2 regions of the Stenotrophomonas sp. TWI587 genome follow, and region 2 is predicted to be linked to the other one. Evidence: predicted binding sites of a transcription regulator. Region 2 holds the regulator's gene; the other holds the start of a gene.
What was found. Region 2 encodes FliA, which starts transcription of late flagellar genes. Its sites were predicted from a motif close to TAAAGTTTNNCNNNCNNNGGCCGATAA; they were not measured.

Region 1 (3,404 bases), on a different contig from region 2:
CCGAAGCCAGCGTTTCGATCTGCTGGTTGATCGCCATCAGGCTGTCCTTGACGGTGGCCATGGTGGTGGTCAGCACGGCCTTTTCGCCCGGATAGCTGTCCAGATCGCGGCTCAGATCGCCGATGGCGTAGCGCTGCATCACCTCCACCATGTGGAACTCGACGGCCACGTGCGAACCGACCAGCTCATTGGTCGCGCGGATCATGCGCCCGAAATCGCCCGGGAAGGCGGCCTCGTCCATGCGGTAGCTGATGGCGCCGGCTTCATGCTGGCCGGCCATGTCCAGCTGCGCGGTGATCGCGCCCTGGACGGTCTGACGCACGGTGGCCATCGCATTGCCCAGCTGGGTGATTTCGTCGCGGCCGCCCAGGCGGAAGTCCTGCTCCAGGTCGCCCTTGGCCATGCGGGTGGCCAAGCCGACGGCGCGTGCCAGCGGGCCGGTCAAGCTGCGTCCGATCAACACCGAGGCAGTGATGCCGACCACCAGCGCGATCGCGCCCAGCACCAGCAACTGCAGGAACGTGCGCTCACCCAGCCGGATCGCCTCGGCGGCCGCCTGGCGGCTCTGCGTTTCTTCGTAGCTCACACCATCGCCGAGGGCTTTGTTCCAGGCGTTGGCTGCTTCCTGCACAGCGCCCAGCGTCAACGCGGTGGCACCGGCGAAATCGCCCTGCTTGAGCTGTTCGCTCATCTGCTTGTTGAGCGGGCGCGCGACCGCACGTGCAGCCGCGATGGCGTCGCCGATCGCCTTGTCGTCAGCATTGGTGGGCAACGCCTGGTAGGCAGTCCAGCTGGCCTCGTAACGCTTCACCAGGTTGGCGATGCGCACTTCGTCATCGGCCAGGCGATCGCCCTGGCGGATCAGCATCTCGCGGCGGACCACCATCATCTGGTTGTTGGCATCGAGCATTTCCGACAGCAGCCGGACCTTGGCCACATTGACCTCGACCACCTGCTGCATCGACTGTTTCTGTTCCGCGCTGCCGGTCGCGCCGATGGCGACGACCGCAGCCACCAGCAGCAGCAACAGGCCAAAGCCCAGGCCAAGCCGCCAGACGACGCTGACGTTCCGCAAATAATCCATGACAACTTCCAAACGTGGGGGGTGCACTGGTATCGGCCTTCCCTGGGCGGCCTTGATCCGTGGGCGTGTCAACGGGTGAACGGGTTCACGTAGCGGACACATTGGCTGAGGCCGTGACCCTGCTCAGCCGCGCGTCAGGCTTTTCACGGCCGCTGCGCATGTCCGGCAGGCATGGTGGAAGCACGTCTCTCCTGGAATCGCCGATGACCCTTCGCCTGCATCAGATCGCCCGCCTGTCCGCCCTCGCCCTGGCCTTGGCGGCCCCTGTCTGGGCGGTTGCGCAGACGGCACCTGCCGCGGCACCGACGACCGCCACGGCCGGCACGCCGCTGGCCACCGGGCCGCGCTCGGACCTGCATGCCCAGGTGCTTCTCGACCGCGCGCACTTCTCTCCCGGGCAGATCGATGGCGAAGTGGGTTCCAACCAGAAGCGCGCGGTGTCTGGCTTCCAGGCCGCCCGCGGTATCAAGGTGACCGGTGAGCTGGACGATGCGACCTGGAAGGCCCTGCAGCCGGACAGCGCCCCGCCGCTGGTGCGCTACACGCTGACGGCCGAGGATGTGGCCGGCCCGTTCCAGCCCGTCCCGAAGGGCCCGGCCGAACAGGCCAAGCTGACATCGCTGGGCTTCGGCTCGGTGGAGGAAGCGCTCGGTGAACGCTTCCACGCCTCGCCCGACCTGCTGAAGACGCTCAATCCCGGGGTGGACCTGGGCAAGGCCGGCAGCGTGATCCAGGTGCCCAATATCGCCGTCACGCCGCTGGCCAAGGCCAGCAAGCTGGTGATCGACAAATCCGACTCGACGCTGCGGCTGTTCGATGCCGAGGGCAAGGTGTATGCGCAGTTCCCGGTGTCCTCCGGCAGCAAGCATGATCCGCTGCCGATCGGGAAGTGGAAGATCCTCGGCATCTCGCGCGATCCCACCTTCCACTACAACCCCAAGCTGTTCTGGGACGCCAAGGCCGGCGACAGCAAGGCGGTGCTGCCGCCGGGCCCGAACAATCCGGTCGGCGTGGTCTGGATCGACATTTCCAAGCCGCATTACGGCCTGCACGGCACGCCCGAGCCTGGCCACGTCGGCAAGACCGAGTCGCACGGCTGTGTGCGCCTAACCAACTGGGATGCGCTGCAGGTGGCCGACGCGGTGGATGCCTCCGTGCCCGTGGTGATGCAGGAGTAAGCGCATGAAAACCCTGCGACTGCTGGCGGTGGGCCTGGTGCTGGGTGTGGTCGGCTATTGGTTGCTGGGGCCAGGGCCCTCGGCCCGCCTCGGCGCCGCCGAACCAGCGAAGGTAGGCTCGGCCACGAGTTCCACCCGTGCCGCACTCGATGCGCCGCCGCCATCCCCCCCGGCCCGCGCACCCGCACCTATCCCGACCACGCCCCTGCCGCCCGCGCCTGATGCCGGCGGTGTCGCATCGCCTCCTGCAACTGCGGGTGGGGCCCTGCTGCTGCCGGTGCAGGGCATCCGTGCGGACCAGTTGCAGGACACCTTCACCGATGCGCGCAGCGATGGCCGCGTGCACGATGCCATCGACATCCTGGCGCCGAACGGCACGCCGGTGCTGGCGGTCGCCGACGGCACCGTCGAGAAACTGTTCGACAGCGTGCGGGGCGGGCTCACCGTGTACCAGTTCGAACCGAGCGGTCGGTACTGCTATTACTACGCCCATCTGGACCGCTACGCCGACGGTCTGGCGGAGAAAAAGACGGTCAAGCGCGGTGAGGTGATCGGCTATGTCGGCAGCACGGGCAACGCGAGTCCGGAGGCACCCCATCTGCATTTCGAGATCCATGTACTGGGCCCGGAAAAGCAGTGGTGGAAGGGCGAATCAATCAACCCCTATCCGGTGCTGACGGGGCGGCAGGCGTTGTGATCAACGCGGGCGGGCTGTTGCATCCCGGATCGCCCGTGCCAGTTCCCAGGCACGGCCGCGCAATGCGTCCAGACGCTCATTGAGTTCACCAGCGTCCACTCGCCACTGGAAGTGGCCACTACTGTAGTCCTGCCCCAACGCAAGATCATTGAACGACCCCATGCCGCCATAGGCGCGCAGCAGGCTCTCCGGCGCACTTGGATCGCCCTGCTCAAGGCGGGCGATGACCCGCTGCATCCAATCGGCCCAGTGGTTTTCTCCGTCGCCGCGCAACAGCGCTTCCAGCTCGCACACCACCGCATGCAGGGCGCGGTTCGCGTTGCTCATGCCGATGGTGGCGTGATCAGCAGATTCCATGCTGCCCCGTCTGATGGTTGAGAGGCCGCACAGCATGCCATGGCATCGCCAGCATGGCGCCCACGAAAAAGCCCCGCTCGCGCGGGGC
Region 2 (3,404 bases):
CTTCGGCCAGGTCCAGGGTGCGGTGGGTGGCCTGTTCGGTCATCGCCACCACGTGATCCAGGCGTGCGCAGGCATCGTCCAGTTCGCCGGCTTCGCTGGGCAGGCTGGGCAGCTCGCCCAGCGCCTGGCCCAGCTCGCGGGCGAGCCGGTTCAACCCGGCCATCATCGGCTGGGTGCGCAGTGCGGCGAGTGCGTCGATTTCCTGACGCCACGCCGCTTCGTCGCCTGATTCCAGCGCGGCCAGTGCATCCTGCAGGCGCTGCACCAGCGCTGATTTGTCGCTCAGGGTTTCCATCAGGCGCTCGCCGCCAGACGCTCGAAGATCTTGCCGAGCTTTTCTTCCAGGGTCTGGGCGGTGAACGGCTTGATGATGTAGCCGTTGACGCCGTTCTGGGCCGCTTCGATGATCTGCTCGCGCTTGGCTTCAGCGGTCACCATCAACACCGGCAGCGTCTTGAGCTTGGCGTCGGCGCGGATGGCCTTGAGCAGGTCGATGCCCGTCATCACCGGCATGTTCCAGTCGGTGACCACGAAATCGAACGGCTGGCTCTGCAACAGCATCAGCGCGGCATGCCCGTCCTCGGCTTCGGCCGTGTTGGTGAAGCCCAGATCGCCCAGCAGGTTCTTGACGATACGACGCATGGTCGAAAAATCGTCGACGATCAGGATACGCATGTTCTTGTCCAAAGCTCTTTCCTCGGTCTTAATGGTTCTCGAGGCCGGCGTCGGCCGCCTCGAAGATTTTCAGTCGGCCACGCAGGCGCAATACGGCCTGGCCATGGATCTGGCACACGCGCGATTCGCTGACGCCCAACACGGCGCCGATCTCTTTCAGGTTCAGTTCCTGCTCGTAGTACAGCGACAGGACCAGCTGTTCGCGCTCGGGCAGCAGCCCGATCGCGTTGCCCAGCTCCCGCCCGAACTCACCGCGCTCCAGCACCTGCTGCGGGGTCGGGCCGCCCTGGGCGACGGTGTCCAGCTCGCCCTGGTCTTCGATCCGTGATTCCAGGCTCAGCACCTGGCCGCGCGAGGCATCTTCCATCAGGCGCAGATAGTCGGGCAGCGGCATGTCCATCGCGGCGGCCACTTCCGTGGCGCTGGCGGCACGGCCGGTGCTCTGTTCGAGCCGGCGGATGGTGGCGGCGGCGTCGCGGGCCCGGCGATGGACCGAGCGCGGCACCCAGTCACCACGGCGGATCTCATCGATCATCGAGCCACGGATGCGGATCGAGGCATAGGTCTCGAACGAGGCGCCCTGGTCGGCGTCGTAGCTGCGCGACGCTTCGATCAGGCCCATCATGCCGGCCTGGATCAGGTCGTCCACTTCCACGCTCGCCGGCAGGCGTGCCGCCAGGTGATGGGCGATACGGCGGACCAGGTCGGAGTGCTGGGCAATGCACTCGTTCGCGGCGACCCGCTGGACCTCTTTGTACTGTGCGGCGCCTTTCATGCGGTCACCCCGCGTTGCTTGAGGATGCGTTCCAGGAAGAACTCGACGCCGCCACGTGGCTCGGTCGGGGCCTGCCAGCGTGCGGTACGGCGTGCGATCTCGGTCAATGCCAGCGCCGAGGGGCTGGACGGGTAGGCCTTCACCACCGGCTGCTGGCGCTGGACCGACAGGCGCAGCCAGTCGTCCTGCGGCACACAGCCCAGGTAGTTGAGCGACACATCGGCGAGGAACTTCTCGCAGACGCGGGTCAGCTTCTCGTACAGCACCCGGCCTTCATTCGGGTCGCGCACCATGTTGGCGACCACCTGGATCCGGTCCACGCCGCGTTCGCGCGAGAGCACCTTGATCAAGGCGTAGGCGTCGGTGATCGAGGCCGGCTCATCGCAGACCACGACGACGGTGTCCTGGGCGGCCTGGCAGAAGGTCAGCACGCCGTCGGTGATGCCCGCGGCCGTGTCCACGACCATGATGTCCAGTTCGCGCTCCAGCTCGGAGAACACGTTGACCAGGCCGATGTGCTCGGCCTGCTGCAGCTCGGCCATGTTGCGGCGGCCCGAGGCGGCCGGCACCACCAGCACGCCGCCGGGGCCTTCGATGATGACCTCCTCCAGCGTGCAGCGCCCGGCGACCAGGTCGGCCAGGGTCACCGTCGGCTTCAGGCCCAGGATCACATCGACGTTGGCCAGGGCCAGGTCGGCATCCAGCAGCAGGGTGCGTTTGCCCATGCTCGCCAGCGCCACGGCCAGATTGGCCGAAACGTTCGTTTTGCCCACGCCGCCCTTGCCGCCGGTGACGGCGATGGTGCGGACCGGGCCCAGCGGCTGGCTTCGGGTAGCCGACAACGGGAAGGTCTGGGTCAGCTTGGCGTACTCACGCGACGGCATGGTTCAACTCCGGGTTGCAGGGCATATCGGCCGCGCGGCGCAAATCTTCAAGGCGAAGTACAAGATTGGCCGCACTGGCACGGTGCAGGTCTTCAGGAACGTCCTGGCCATCGGTGACCCAGGTGATCGGCAGGCGGTGGTCGACGGCCACCGACAGGGCGGTACCGAAGCGACCGGTCTCGTCCAGCTTGCTCAGCACCACACCCTGCGGGTTGGCGGCGCTGAAGCGGCGGACCACCTCGTCCATGTCGCCGAAACTGGTGTTGGCCGGCAGTACCAGCAGGGTGCGGATCTGCTCGGCGGCCCGCAGCCACTGCAGCTGGGCGGCCAGCGCACGGTCGCGCGGGCCCAGGCCGGCGGTGTCGATCAGGACCAGCTTGTAGTCCTTCAGGCGTTCCAGCAGCTGGTTCAGATCGCTTCCACTGCTGGCCTCGTGGACGGCGATGCCGAGCTGGCGGCCGAAGCCGTACAGCTGCTCGCGGGCGCCGATGCGGCCGGTATCGGTGGTGACCAGGGCCACATCGCGGGCGGCATGGGCTTCGGCGAAGCGCGAGGCCAGCTTGGCGATGGTGGTGGTCTTGCCGGCACCGGTGGGGCCGACCAGGGCGATCACGCCGCCCGCTTCGAGCGGGTCGACCGGGGCGATCGGCAGCTTCTTGGACAGCAACCCCAACATCAGGCCACGGCCACGGTGGGCTTCGGTGTCCAGCGGGATCTGCATGGCCACGTCGCGGCTGATACCGGCATCGAAGCCATATTCGTCCATCAGGTCCAGTGCGGCGGCGCGTACCGGCGAGCCGCGCAGGCGCTCGTCGGTGAAGCGGTGCATTTCACGCTCGATGACGTGGCGCATGCCGGCCACTTCGTGACGCAGCTGGCGGATTTCTTCGTCGTCGCGCGGGATCAGGGCCAGGTCCGGCACGCTGGCCACGACCGGTGCCGGTTCGTTGGCGGCGGCAGCGGTGGTCACCGGCAACGGCAGCGGCAGCGCCGGCGGTACGGCGGTGGCCACGATCGCGGCCGGGGCGAGCACGGCCGCGGCCGGCAATGCGGGCTCGTCCATTTCATCC

Region 1: ABE464_RS09590 (methyl-accepting chemotaxis protein) is a predicted target of FliA. The motif match lies at 1,114-1,140, and genes of this name have one in related genera.

What each region holds. Positions count from the first base shown of each region.
Region 1 is NZ_JBDJMW010000005.1:48,163-51,566, reverse strand. Features, by position in the region: gene ABE464_RS09590 (methyl-accepting chemotaxis protein) at 1-1,084, opposite strand, end outside; gene ABE464_RS09585 (L,D-transpeptidase) at 1,288-2,262, shown strand; gene ABE464_RS09580 (M23 family metallopeptidase) at 2,267-2,959, shown strand; gene ABE464_RS09575 (hypothetical protein) at 2,960-3,316, opposite strand.
Region 2 is NZ_JBDJMW010000001.1:542,907-546,310, forward strand. Features, by position in the region: gene ABE464_RS02495 (protein phosphatase CheZ) at 1-295, opposite strand, end outside; gene cheY (chemotaxis response regulator CheY) at 295-687, opposite strand; gene ABE464_RS02505 (RNA polymerase sigma factor FliA) at 704-1,450, opposite strand; gene ABE464_RS02510 (MinD/ParA family protein) at 1,447-2,334, opposite strand; gene ABE464_RS02515 (AAA family ATPase) at 2,321-3,404, opposite strand, start outside.